4 regions of the Methylomonas sp. MS20 genome follow, and region 2 is predicted to be linked to each of the others. Evidence: riboswitches for the same ligand, from Rfam matches in the RefSeq annotation. Region 2 holds a riboswitch; each other region holds the start of a gene.
The links. A riboswitch is a leader RNA that binds a small molecule or an ion and turns the genes downstream of it on or off. The one in region 2 is predicted to bind cyclic di-GMP.

Region 1 (3,207 bases), 1.1 Mb from region 2:
GGTGGTGCAAGGGGGGGCGGAAAACGGGTATTGGATAAACGACAGTTCCGGGCAGGGCTATCTGCTGGAAAAAGTCCTGCTGGCCGGCGATCCAGCCGCCACCTGGAAAAAGCAAGTGGTTTCCGGGCGGCGGGTACGCTACCTCGATTGGGTTTTGCCCGGCATTTTAGCCATCAACATCATGCACGGCAGTTTGTTCGGAGTCGGATTTACGATCGTCAGGTATCGCAAAAGCGGCGTGCTTAAACGCTTGAAAGCCTCGCCGGTCAACGCTTTTGAGTTCCTGTCGGCGCAAGTCGTCAGCCGGCTGGGGCTGTTGATGCTGGCGGTCGTGCTGCAATTTGTCGCGATGAACGTCTTGTTCGACTTTTTAGTGCAGGGGGCTTATGCCTTGTTGGCGCTGATAGCGGTACTCGGTTCGGTAACTTTGATCAGTCTAGGTTTGTTGATGGCGAGCCGGACCGGTAGCGAGGAGTTGGCCTTGGGCATCCTGAACCTGCTGACCTTGCCGATGATACTGCTGTCCGGGGTTTGGTTTTCGCTGGAAGGCGCACCGGCGCTGTTGCAGAACCTGACGCTGATTTTCCCGCTAACCCACATGCTGCAAGCGGCTCGCGCGGTCATGATCGACGGCGCCGGTTTGGCCGAGATAGCACCGGCGTTGATGAGCCTGGCCGCGATGACGCTGTTGTTTCTAACGACCGCCGCGCTGCGGTTTAAATGGGTGGAAGATTGAGGATCGGTCAATCCATGGAGGTCCGTGCGACTCACCGGGAGCTGGCGCATTCCGCCCGTTGATTCGACGCGGCTTAGGTTTCAATTGTTACAAATACCGGCAAATCGTTTGAATAGGTGATTTCACGCAGTTGCTGAGGCAAATCACGTGGTTTGGGTTTGTTTGGCCGTCGGTAAAAATGTTAGTCGTTGTAAAACAATGACTTTTTAATTGGCCTGGTCTTTGCTGTTAGATCAGCAACTCGGGAAATGACGATAGGTTTATGTCGGCGGGTTTGCGTTTCGCGACGCCCTCTCTAAGCCAGTATCGTTGGGTTTCGAGCCTTGGCGGCTGCCCAATGACGGCATCTTGCGCCGTTCGGAAAAGCCGCCGGAAATCTAGGAAAACCTCGCTCAAGGATTCGGGCGATGCCGCACGGAAGCGGCAATTTCGCCACATCCGCCGCGAGGCGGAGCCGGAAAGCCACGGGTCTTGGAATAAGACGGCCGGGTTGCCTTCGAACTTTGGGCTCTGCAATGGGATGTGACGCGCTTCCATCCGTATCGGGGCCTGGATTTTGCCCATTAAATCAATCTTAGATCGTTTTGTAAGGAAAACAATGAACCTATTAAACAAACACAGTTTGAAAGCGGCCTATGCCGGCGTTCTGGCAATCAGCGTATTCGGCGGCGGTCTGTTAACGGCAGGCGATGCCAACGCGGCCCTCGTTAGCGGCGTCGCGAATATGACCATCGACAATTCAGCATTTACCTCGGCCGTTGGCGGTTCCGAAGGTTGGTATATCGCCAATTTTTGGGACGAGACTTATAACGCAACGCCGATCGATCTGGACACGACCGGCGGTGTTGCTCTCAGTCAGACCGAGACCTTCAGCGTTTCGTTGCCGGTGAACGCCAATGGCACCACCATCAGCTACGGCGCGAGAAAGCAGGAGGCCACGACGATGGATGCCAGCAACACGGCGGCAGGCCAAATCGGCTTGAGCGGTGCATTTCGGATGGAACCCGCCGGTGGCGGCTCCTACCTGAACCCCGGTGATTTTTACCTGAAAAAAGCCGGTGGGACGTGGAATATCTTTACCTACAGCGCCGGTTTTAGTAGCCCCGCGCAAGATCCAGCCTTGTTCCGCTTGGTGAATGCCACCGAGTCGGTAAACGGTAACGGCGAATTATCGCTAAGCGGCGATTTGTATCTTTCCACTTTGGGTTACTCCTGGAATTTGCTGTTTAACGGCAGCACATCGGTCAAAGTGGGTACCTTCAATCTGGCGCCCGCCGCAGTGCCGCTGCCGGCCGGCGTGTGGTTGTTCGGGAGCGGATTGGTTGGCCTGTTAGGCGCTTCCAGAGGTAAATCGGGCTTATCCGCCTAAGCCTACCAGACCGCTCAACCTTCCGTCGCAAAAGGCTGCGGGGCGCTTTGCTTTCCGTTAACGGACGGGGGTAGAGCCTGAACTTGGCCGGTAAGCGACTTATTAGAAACCCAATTTTTTTCAAGGAATACGCATGAAATTTCTATACCTGATCGTGCTGTCGTTAACCCTTGCCGCGACATCCGCGCATGGCGCTACCGTATCCGGAGGTTCGCTGATTATCAATATCGATCGAGACGCTTTCGAGAACGGTATCGATTTGGATAGGACCGCTGCGCCATCCATATACGTCGAGGAATACTACGACGCTTCGCTGGCCTCAAAAACCTTTGAAGAGTTGCGCGATTACAATACGCCCGTCGATCTGACCGATTACGCGGCGAACGAAATTCCGGCCACCGGATTGAAATTTACCGTCAATGGCGCGCATGTGGCTGACAACCCGTCGGGTCGGCACAATAGCGCCACTACCTTCACGTTCGACCCTAACGACATTACCGGCACCGCGTCGGGCTCTATCGGCCTGGCCGGCGGCCTGCGCTATCGAGTGGATGTCACGCCCCCCACTAACCGGGTATTAATGGGCGACATGACGCTGACCTATAATCCCGCGGAAGCGCTAAAAACGCCGGAAAGTTCGGATTGGGTCATTTACAACACCCTCGGCTTTAAAGCGGTGGCTTTCGAGTTGTTTAACGTGGTTTCCGAGATCAACGGAAACGTGCTGTCTTTGAGCGGCGAGTTGGGTTACGGTTGGGGATTCGATCATCTTGGGGCCGGTCCGGCCCGCAATGCTAATGCGCGCATCGGTACCTTCAGCTTTCAAACCTCCGTGGTCCCGCTGCCGGCCGCCGTCTGGATGTTTATGACCGGCTTAATCGGCATGGGCGTGAGCGGTTTTCGCAACAGATCCGCTTGATCGGGATATCAGTTAACAGGAGGTTTCGATGACATGCCATCGCCTTGAAACATCAAAATACTTGACCGTGGTTTCGACGGTTTTCGCGCTGGTCGCCGGCGGATTCGTTACGCAGGCCGATGCCGCGTTGTTAAACGCGAATTCCGGAGGCACCTTCACGATGAATCTGGACCGCGATGCTTT
Region 2 (3,207 bases):
CACCGATTGCGCATAAGCGCTTTTTATCGGTCGTCCGGGCCATGAGCTCATTATTTTGCGCGGTCTACTGTCGAATTTTCCTCAAAAACCCCGGCATTTCCGTTCACCGTCGCATGTTCTAGCTATTTGGCCGCTAATCGGCAACCGCAGATCGGCAGGGAAGGCGAGTGCTTTGATCGCGTCGCGTTCGTCGCGCTTATCCGCCCATCGACCACCGCTTCGATGTTGATGATGTCCAGGCATTGCCCCACCAAGGCCAACGAAGCCTACGAGGTGAATTCCGTTTTTAAAGCCGTCGGTTTGAAGCGGGCCATGATCAGTTCGGTTGAAGGAATGAATGGTAATTGTCCTATATATATCGTTCTGATGACTCATAAGCCTCGGTCAATTTGAACAAACGCCCTGACTGCCATGGCGGAGTATTGGCCTCCGCGATAAAAAAACCTGATCATCATAGTCTTTGCAGATCGAATAGGTGGTTAAATCGATGCCAACACTCGGCTAGATGGCGCGGCGAATCTTTGGGCTTGGATCGCCAGAAGCCACACCGTCAGAGGCCGTTTGGTACCTTCAAACAGCGTCCCCGTTGGTCAGTGGCGCTGGGTGATGACAGGCCGTACATTGACAAAGTTTGCGGGTCTTGACCACGTTAAAACGATAACCACCATAACTTGGGTATTGAAAACCGGCGGTCATCGTGCCTGAAATAGGGTTTCGGCGTACTGGGCATCGGTAGTTTACAGCTTCAGAACATCCATCAAATCGAAGCCTTTTTGAAATTGGATCGGGTTCTTCTTAATCTCAGCATCCTGCAGTCGGACTAATACTTTCATCGGACTTATCGGAGGCTTCTAAGTTGTTGAGGCTCATCGATAATCAGCTTGGACTATGGCATATGCCGCAACAATTAATTAGAACTGTGTCAAATCCCGTAGAGCCGACGGTCGAATGAATTAACAGGGGTTTTTGGTTTTTAATAAGTATATGAAATTTATAGTGATTGTTCTTTGGTCTTTTTATTGCTTTCCAGTAAGTGCTCTATTTTGAGCGCTAGCCAAACCTGTCGCGAGGCAGGGCCGGAAAGCCACGGGTCTTGTAGGCAAGATAGCCGGGTTGCTGTGTCACGGGTAGGGATGCCGGGAAAGACTGCTTTTGCCTCGAAGAGGGTTAAAGCAAGTGACGCACACACAGTTGAGAAGTTTATCCATTCAACCCTTCTTTTTTGAAACAAGGTAATTAAATGAATTTGGAAATTAACGCAATACGCAAAACTAAACTCGCGGGATTGGCTATGATGTTGGCCGCCGCGACTCTGGCCCCGCAAACCGCTAGCGCGGCCCTAGTCTCAGGAACAGCGACCATCTCGCTAAACGGTGTTTGGAACTCGGCGTTTCTCGCTTCAGGATGGGCTCCGACGACTTTTTTCGATTCGTCCTTTAATAACACGATGATAAGCGGCTCTCTCGCCGGCGGAACCGCGATTAGCGGCTTTACCGGTGCTTTCGAGGCACCGATTAACACCAATACGACGACGATCGTCATCGGTGGTTTCGGTACCGCCGGCACCATTCAGGCGACGACGATGGATACCAGCAATTCCTCGGTCGGGGTTATCGGCCTTAGCGGCGCCTTCCGGTTTACCGCTCCTTCGCTGTCAACCTATCTGTCGTCCGAGGATTGGACGTTGCAAAAAATCGGCGGTACATGGAACCTAGTGGACCACTCACCCGGCTTTCCGGACAACACCTTATTCCAACTGGTAAACGTTGTCGATAATCTGGCGACGACCGGCATGCTTGACGGCGACCTGCAGTTTTTGCCTGATCCGGCCCATCAAGCGGGTGGCTTTTCCTACTCGGGCTTTTTGGGTGCTACCGGAGCAAAACTCAGCACGACTATAGGTCATCTGAGCATCGCGCCGGTCGCGGCGGTACCTCTGCCAGCCGCGGCATGGTTGTTTGGCACCGCTTTGTTGAGTTTGTTCGGTATCAACCGCCGCAAAAACAGCATCAGCGCCTAAGTCGTTCATGGAATACGGCGTGGATTTAGCGCTAGATTGCCGCACGATGAGGCTTGCGGTATTCAAGATTAGAATTATTCCAATCGTTCTTGAAAATCATACATTGACCACTGTTGTAGTAGCGGCGTAAACGTTGCGAGAGCACGTCCATGCTTCCCCCTGAGCAGGATTTGGGCCAGGGGGTTGTTTTTTAGCGCTATCCTCCGTTTAAACCTTTTCGAAGATTTCTGATTTGATGGGCCCCTGCTTCAACTAAATGCCACAACCCTGTCAAATCAAACCAACTTAACCCAAATTTTAAGGGTCTCGCGCGGTGTTAGCGGAGAGGCTTTCCACGGCGCCCGACGCAAGATCGTGCCGCCATTGCCAAGGCGTTTATATCCAAAAGGACGTATATCGCCAAAATGGTCTACAACCAGACGACTCGGGTAATGCTGGACGGCCCGACGGATAGTGCCTCCAGGCGAATTTATGGTTGGGAGCGTAAGAATGTTTAGCGCCCGCGTGATACACCCACCAACAAGCGGCCGTGCCAATTGCCAAGACCCTATGCTTAGTTATTTTGGTCGCGCTCCGGGCCGTACGCTCTCATGAAAACGTCGACGGCGCGCTCGACGACATCATGAATCAGGTCAGGCGGCAGTTCATTCAAGATGTTCATCAACCACTGTTCAGACACTTCCGACTCCAACAGTCCGCGAAAGTGGGCCGCAACCACGCGGGGCTCGGCGGGACGCAACCGACCGGCCTTGATGGCTGCGGCAAAATAGTCTTCCAAATATTTCATGCCTACACCTGGGCCGCGCTCGAAAAACAGTCGGCCGACATCCCCACTGCCGGACGCGGCGATAATCATGCGCCTCACCGCCAGTTTTTCCGGCGTGAAGAACGTACTCAGCACGCGCTCTCCAACCAGTTTTAAAGTGGAGGCAACGTTCTCCGATGGTTGAAGCAGCGCAACCGTTAAGCGCAATTCATCGTTGTAAAGATACGCCGATTCGCCTTCGTAAATTTTCTGAAACATTCCCTTGTGGTGGTCTGCGGAAGACTCCACCAATTCCAGGAATAGCTCGTTCTTGGAGCTGAAGTAGCCGTAAACAGTCGCTTTCGATACGCAGGCCAACGTTGCGATATCCGACATCGTCGCGCCTTCGAAACCTAATTTCTCAAATGCAATCTTTGCCGCC
Region 3 (3,207 bases), 250 kb from region 2:
GGATCGAGTGGATTGATCGCCAGCGCGGGCTCGTTAGCCGCGTCGCCGACAATATTATTGCCGTCCGAATCGACGTTGATTTGTATGCTGGCGTAGGCACCGAATCGGTGTGGCGCGTTCGCCGCGACCGCATTCGAGCCGGCCGCCGCGATCCACGCCGCGCTACTTAACCACGCCATCGCGGAAACGCGCGTCATAGTTGGCGCCTCCGCATGCCAATGCGCGCCAAACCGCCCAAACCTGAAACAAATAGCCAAATCGAGGCCGGAACCGGTACCACCGAAGTATGCAAACTGAAATTTCCGACGATAGCATCGCGGGTGCCGAACAAATGGTCATAGCCTTCGCCCAAACCCAGTTCGCCGCTCAAATCCAGCGAACCGTCGTGAATATCCAGCACGACATTGAACAAATTATAGGATTGGGAGCGAAACGACACATGATTGTACAAGGACCATGCGGAACGGCCGGATGCGCCATCCATATTGGCGGCGTCGTATTCCAGCGCGTAGTCGCCGGATAAAATGCGATTGAATTCTGATCCTGTATCGACCCGGAACCGAAACACGCCGGATAAACCAATCACGCCGGTAACGGTCGAGGCAAAATTGGCCGGATCGAATTCGATCGTGGTCGGTTTTGCGTGGCGCCCGGTCAGATTGGCGACATGCGTGCCGTTCACTGAAAACGTCAGGTTCTTAGCCGGAATTTCGGCGACGCCCGGCACGATATGATCTTCGAGAATTTGCGTGGCGGTGCGGCTATTCGCGGCCGGGGCGTCGAAAAATTCCTCCAAGTACATCGAAGGTGCGGCGGTCGCGTCAATCGCGATTGCGTCGGCGAGCGCGTCTCGATCGAGATTCACCACCATGGTACCGCCGGAAACCGTGGCGGCGGAAACAGGCGGCGATAACGAGGCCAGCAGTGCCGCGGCAACGAGCGCGCGCGACCCTATCATTTGAATATGCATAAATTTGCCAGAGGAAGTCATTTCCGTTGAGAGCCGATGCGCAAAATACCCGCACGACTTAGTCGTCCGGATATTGCGCCCGGTCAAGGTTGCCGGTTACGCGGCGAGCGGTGCCGACTTGCGACGCCGCGACGCCAGCACGCCGAACAGACCGCTACCGAACAACCACGCGGCGGCCGGCAATGGAACGGCGGCGGGAACCGGCGAAATCAGACTGAAGGTGCCGGCCATGCCGGCGGAATTGGAACCGTCGCCACCGAATAAAAAGGCCGATGTGTTGGGCGACCACCAGAGCTCACCGGTAAAGGCCAGGCTATCGCCGTCGGTGGTAATACTGATATTACGGGTGTCGAAGGTATTGGAAGCAAAACTGACGTTGTTGGTTAAGGTCCAACCGGTGTTGGTGCCGTTGTTTCGCGCGGCGATATAAGAGAATTTGTAGTCGCCGGACAGCAGCGTGCCGGTAAAGCTACCGCGCGTCATATACACGCCATCCAAACCGACCTGACCGCTCGCGGTCAAGCTGGAGGCGTTCAGCAGATGGTCTTGATCGGACGCCCAAGTCAACGTCGTCGCTTGATTACTGCGCCCGCTGCCGCCGATATAACCGGTCGGTATCCCGGTGCCCGCCAAACTGCTTGGATTCACGTCGTAACTTAATATGTTCGGCGCCGGATAGGTATTCGTCGGAGTCGCGACCATATCGTTCGCGGTCAAGGTGTCGGCCACCGCCTTATCGAAAAAATTGGCGACGTAGTAGGAGGTAATCGAACCTTCTCCCAAGTTCAAGCCGGCCAATAAGTCGTTTGGGTCGTTGAATGCGATATTGAACACACCGCCGTTCAAGGTACCGGCGTTGGCTAGATTGGTCGCCGCAAGCGCCGCCGCGGCAAACCAGGTTTTTCCTAAGGTCATTTTTTTTGATCCATGAAATTGCATATTTAATTCCTATAGGCTTGAAAGATAGATTTTCGGTAGCCGATTCGAACGCTTCGAACCGACGCTTACTCTCGTTCGAGAGGCAACCCGGCTGTCTTGAACCAAGACCCAAGGCTTTCCGGCTCCGTCTTGCGGCGGATGTGGCAAATTTACCGTCGATACCGCACCTTAAACTCGGCTCGACTCTCGCGGCCTCTCCTGATCCGCTCTTGCCGGCACGCTGTCCAGATGCTGATTCCGAAAGTAATTTCCGGTGCGGCGAACAGACTCAAGCAGTTAGTGTGCCAGCCATACCTCGCTAAAACCGGGAAACGGTGACCGGCTGTCGGTGGCGCTATTGGAGTCCAGAACCGAGTCATCACTGCTAAAACCGGGGTACACAGAGAATCTGAACATCGTCGACTGCGGTCGACGGGGCGCATGAAAAGCAAACGGACAAAGCCATTCGCCTATTTTTGCTGAGTGATTTCACTCAATTAATCTCAACTATAGATAAGCTAAGTTATTGAAACAAAATTAAAATTAATATTCCTACCGCAAATGCCCAATGCACTTCGCGGCGTATAACATAATTTATTAAATTTAAGATTAATTGATGCCTAAAACCGGACTGACGCCGGAAAACATCGTTTCAGCGGGACCGGCGAAACGAAGGTGCCGCAAAGAGTGGGAAAGTTATTTGCCGTAAATCAAGGCTTGCGGCTGGCGTTCCAGCCCCTCGGCCAAGTCTTTGAGCGAACGCGAGGCGTTGCGCACTTCCAGCAAGGCCTGGTTCAACGGCGCATCGGCGTCGGCCAGCGTCTCGACCGCATTCAGCGCGTGCCGCGATTCCTGCAGAACCTGGGTCGCGGCGGCCAGGCTTTGTTCGGCGGCGCGCAACACCGGCAGCAATTCCCGGTTGAAATCCCGCAGCGTGGCGCGGGTGTCGGTTAGCGCGCCGTTGGCGTTGCTCAGCAAGGGTTCCGTTTGCCGGTTCAGCGTCGCCATCAACTTTTGGGTTTCCTGTAAGGACTTCGCCAAGGCGGTCATCGATTGCTTGGTGTTATCCGACTGCAACAGATTGCGGATTTCGGTCAAGGTATCGGACAGATTTTTCAGGGTTTCCTCGACCGGCAATTGCTTGGCCCGGTTGATGATTTCGTCGGCGGTGTTGCGGATTTCGTCGACCGTAGTCGGCACGCTGGGCAGTTCCGGCAAATTTTTATAATCCAGTTTGACCAGATTGATCGGCTTGTCGCTGTAGAAATTCAAATCGACATACAGCAAGCCGGTCAGCAAGCTCTGGGTTTCCAATCGCG
Region 4 (3,207 bases), 1.5 Mb from region 2:
GCCACTGGTGGCCGTGCTGCTGGCGGTCGAATAATTCACTTTAACCTGGGACGCGCTGGGCGCCGATAAGGAGACCAGAAAGTCGACCGTACCCTTGGTTTCCAACGCCACCGCTTCGGCGATTGTGATTGATGGCAACGCCGCCGGAGCGGCATCGCTGTTGGCGATCACGACATGCGAAATGGCATCGCCAATGGTGGCGCCGATCGGGCTGGACAACACGACATCGAAGGACTCGAAGCCTTCCGCCGCCGTGTCGTTCAAAATGCCGAACACGACTGTTTTGGCAACTTCGCCTGGCAAGAATGCCACTTTCCCGAACGGGAAGCTCCGGAAATCGCCGCCGTCCGTCGCTATCACGTTTTGCGAGCCGACATTCAGCGTCACGTTGCCGGTGGACGGTTTATCTAAAATCACGGTCACGCTGACGGTTTGCGCGCTTTCGTCGACTACCGCGTCGGTAATACGAGCAATGGGCGTGCCGGAGGCGGCGTCGTTGTCGATGATGTCGGCGATCGCGCGTTCGTCGGCGATGGTGGCGTTGGCGCTGGGCGAGTACAGGTCCTGGAAGAAGTTTTGCAGGGATTCGGGGCTGACGTCGTTGGTCAGTTTGACCCGCACTGTCTTTTCGGTTTCACCGGCCGCGAAGGTCAAAAAGCCGGACTGGCTATCGAAATCGCTACCGCTGCCGGCCGTGCCGCCGACGGTGGTGTAATTCACTTTCACCGTGCCGGTGTTGGGTTTGTCCAGCCGGACAATGAAGTCGGCGTAGGCTTGCGATTCGTCCACCACCAGATCGTCCACGTAAATATTCGAGTTGGTCACCGCCGCCGCGTCGTTTTCGAAGATGATCGCGGTGCCGGTGCCGTCCAGGGTGGTGGCGTTGCTTAGGCTGGACAGCACCAGATTGAAGGCTTCCGAGCTTTCCGCCGCCGTGTCGTTGATCAGGGTGACCTTGACGGTCTTGGCGGTTTCGCCGGGTGCGAACACCAGGCTGCCGCTGGCGGCCACGTAGTCGGAGCCGGCGCTGGCGCTGCCGTTTTGGGTGGCGTAGTTCATGGTCACCACGCTGGTGGACGGCCGGTCCAGGGTAATCACGAACACGGCTTCCCTGCCGGGTCGGAGCCGGCGCTGGCGCTGCCGTTTTGAGTGGCGTAGTTCATGGTCACCACGCTGGTGGATGGCCGGTCCAGGGTAATCACGAACACCGCCTCCTTGGTGGCCTCATCGACGATGAAGTCGTTGATGCCGACCACCGGCGTGCCGGAGGCGGCGTCGTTATCGACGATGCTGGCCATGCCCCATTCGTCGGCGACGGTGGCGTTGGCGCTGGGCGCGGTCAGCCGTAGGAAGAAGTTTTGCAGCGATTCCAGCGCCGTGTCGTTGATGATCGGCACGCTAACCGTTTTAGTCAACTCGCCGGCCAAAAAGCTCAGTGTCCCGTTTACGCCGGTAAAATCACTCCCGCTGGTCGCGGTACCGTTTGACGTTGAGTAATTCACCGTAACCGTTGTCGCGTTTGCGACATCGAGTCTCACGGTAAATACCGCATTGCCATTGGTTTCGTCTACAAACAGATCATCAACCGAAATCATACTAATCGCCACGGCGCTTCTCCTAGAAGATTGTTATTTTTAATTTTCACGCGAAATTAACCCGACGATTTGGCGACGAAATGGCGATTGACGCTGGCTCAAGGAAAAGTGCGCGCAAAAAACCGTTCTCGCCACCGATAAAATCGGCGAGTCGTGTTGGTTAACCGGGTAATGAGTGGGGATAGATGAGATGAGGCAATATATGGCCTAGACTCGGAAAGCGCCCGCAACTGGTATCTTGTTAACTTGCCCTCAGGCAGTCCGGCTGTCCGATCTGGATCCGCGACTTTCCGCCCCTATTTTCCAATAGGTTTAGCTAATCTGAATGGGGTGATGTTAAGGACAGCGACGCGCTTTTGTCAACCACGAGTCGGCGCTAGATTTTCGAGCTGTTTTTTCTTGCGATGGCAATGATTTCATTAACTTGACTGCTAGCGGTTTCCTGGTTTTTCTGGAGCCGATTCTTCAAGTAGTTTGCCGATAAGCCCTTTTTGCTTGTGTTTGGCACTGGCGCGTTGTTGTCCATGGGCATTCGGATTTTATATCGGCACTAAGGCTAATCCCAGTCTCTCAAAATGCCGTTGACCCATGGCAATTAAAAGGTGTTAGAAGCCATGCTAAGGTGTCTAACACGATACGCCGTTGCGTCTTTCGGTTTCTGGGTCCAATTCAAGCTATCTATCCAGGAATGTGTTCCACTGCGGTTCTCCTCAACGCCTCGGCTTTGCGTTTCCGAGGGTTGCGTTCCGAACTTCCAGCAATTAGCTTGGGTTTGATAGCAGAACCGCGTTTGTAGCAGAGCCGACAAAACCACTGAATTTTATACGGTTGTTGCCAGCCGGCTGCCGGCAGCCGAATTCCGGATGCCTTGCCGTACATGGGCTGGCGAGGCGCCGGTAAAATTGGATTGAAATTTGCTTTACCCCGGTATCCTTCACCTTCTTTTACATGGGGCGCAATATGTCGAACAGTGTTTTTTCCGAAATCTTGAGCGGCTTGTACGACAATCAAGTCATACCTTATCTGGGACCTGGCGTGGTGTTCGACGCCCAGAACAAACTGACTCGCGAGCCCATGCCGGCCGATAGCGATAGCTTGATTCTGGCGATGAACGGTGGCAAACCGATGGCGCCGAAATTGATGTACGAATTTCCGCGCGCCGCGATGAACCAGGAACTGAAGCGCGGCCGCTCGTTTCTGACCCAGTTTCTGGACAAAACTTACGGCGATGCCCAATACACTCGGGCGGCGCTGCACGATTGGCTGGCCGAATGGCGGCCCAAATACGTCATCGATATCAACCGAGACACCCAGTTGCAGGATAGCTATTCCGACGAAGAGCATACCTTGGTCGTCGGTGTCGCTCGGATTACCGCTACCGCGTTCCGGTTTAGAATTTACCATTACGACGGCTCCAGCTATTTCGAAATCCCGCAAGAACAAGTCGACAAGAAGTTGCCGGTACTGTTTAAGCCGATGGGCACGCCACGCCCCGAAGCTAACTATGTCGTTTCCGATGCCGACTATGTCGATTACATCACGGAGCTAATGGGCGGCTTCGCGATTCCGGATTTCTTGAAGGATTACCGCAAAGGCAAGAAATATCTGCTGA

Region 1: linked by a shared signal. The riboswitch ahead of ACQE3D_RS04735 (hypothetical protein) and the one ahead of ACQE3D_RS09215 (hypothetical protein) in region 2 are both predicted to bind cyclic di-GMP.
Region 3: linked by a shared signal. The riboswitch ahead of ACQE3D_RS08135 (PEP-CTERM sorting domain-containing protein) and the one ahead of ACQE3D_RS09215 (hypothetical protein) in region 2 are both predicted to bind cyclic di-GMP.
Region 4: linked by a shared signal. The riboswitch ahead of ACQE3D_RS02680 (Calx-beta domain-containing protein) and the one ahead of ACQE3D_RS09215 (hypothetical protein) in region 2 are both predicted to bind cyclic di-GMP.

Annotation. Positions count from the first base shown of each region.
Region 1 covers NZ_CP189962.1:1,068,367-1,071,573, forward strand. The annotation lists gene ACQE3D_RS04730 (ABC transporter permease) at 1-736, shown strand, start outside; cyclic di-GMP riboswitch class I at 1,158-1,234, shown strand; gene ACQE3D_RS04735 (hypothetical protein) at 1,335-2,105, shown strand; gene ACQE3D_RS04740 (VPLPA-CTERM sorting domain-containing protein) at 2,239-3,024, shown strand; gene ACQE3D_RS04745 (hypothetical protein) at 3,053-3,207, shown strand, end outside.
Region 2 covers NZ_CP189962.1:2,130,737-2,133,943, forward strand. The annotation lists cyclic di-GMP riboswitch class I at 1,044-1,121, shown strand; gene ACQE3D_RS09215 (hypothetical protein) at 1,448-2,020, shown strand; gene ACQE3D_RS09220 (TetR/AcrR family transcriptional regulator) at 2,574-3,207, opposite strand, start outside.
Region 3 covers NZ_CP189962.1:1,879,929-1,883,135, reverse strand. The annotation lists gene ACQE3D_RS08145 (hypothetical protein) at 1-197, opposite strand, end outside; gene ACQE3D_RS08140 (VPLPA-CTERM sorting domain-containing protein) at 194-958, opposite strand; gene ACQE3D_RS08135 (PEP-CTERM sorting domain-containing protein) at 1,067-1,885, opposite strand; cyclic di-GMP riboswitch class I at 1,988-2,064, opposite strand; gene ACQE3D_RS08130 (MlaD family protein) at 2,585-3,207, opposite strand, start outside.
Region 4 covers NZ_CP189962.1:608,359-611,565, forward strand. The annotation lists gene ACQE3D_RS02675 (Calx-beta domain-containing protein) at 1-1,104, opposite strand, end outside; gene ACQE3D_RS02680 (Calx-beta domain-containing protein) at 1,095-1,607, opposite strand; cyclic di-GMP riboswitch class I at 1,848-1,922, opposite strand; gene ACQE3D_RS02685 (SIR2 family protein) at 2,556-3,207, shown strand, end outside.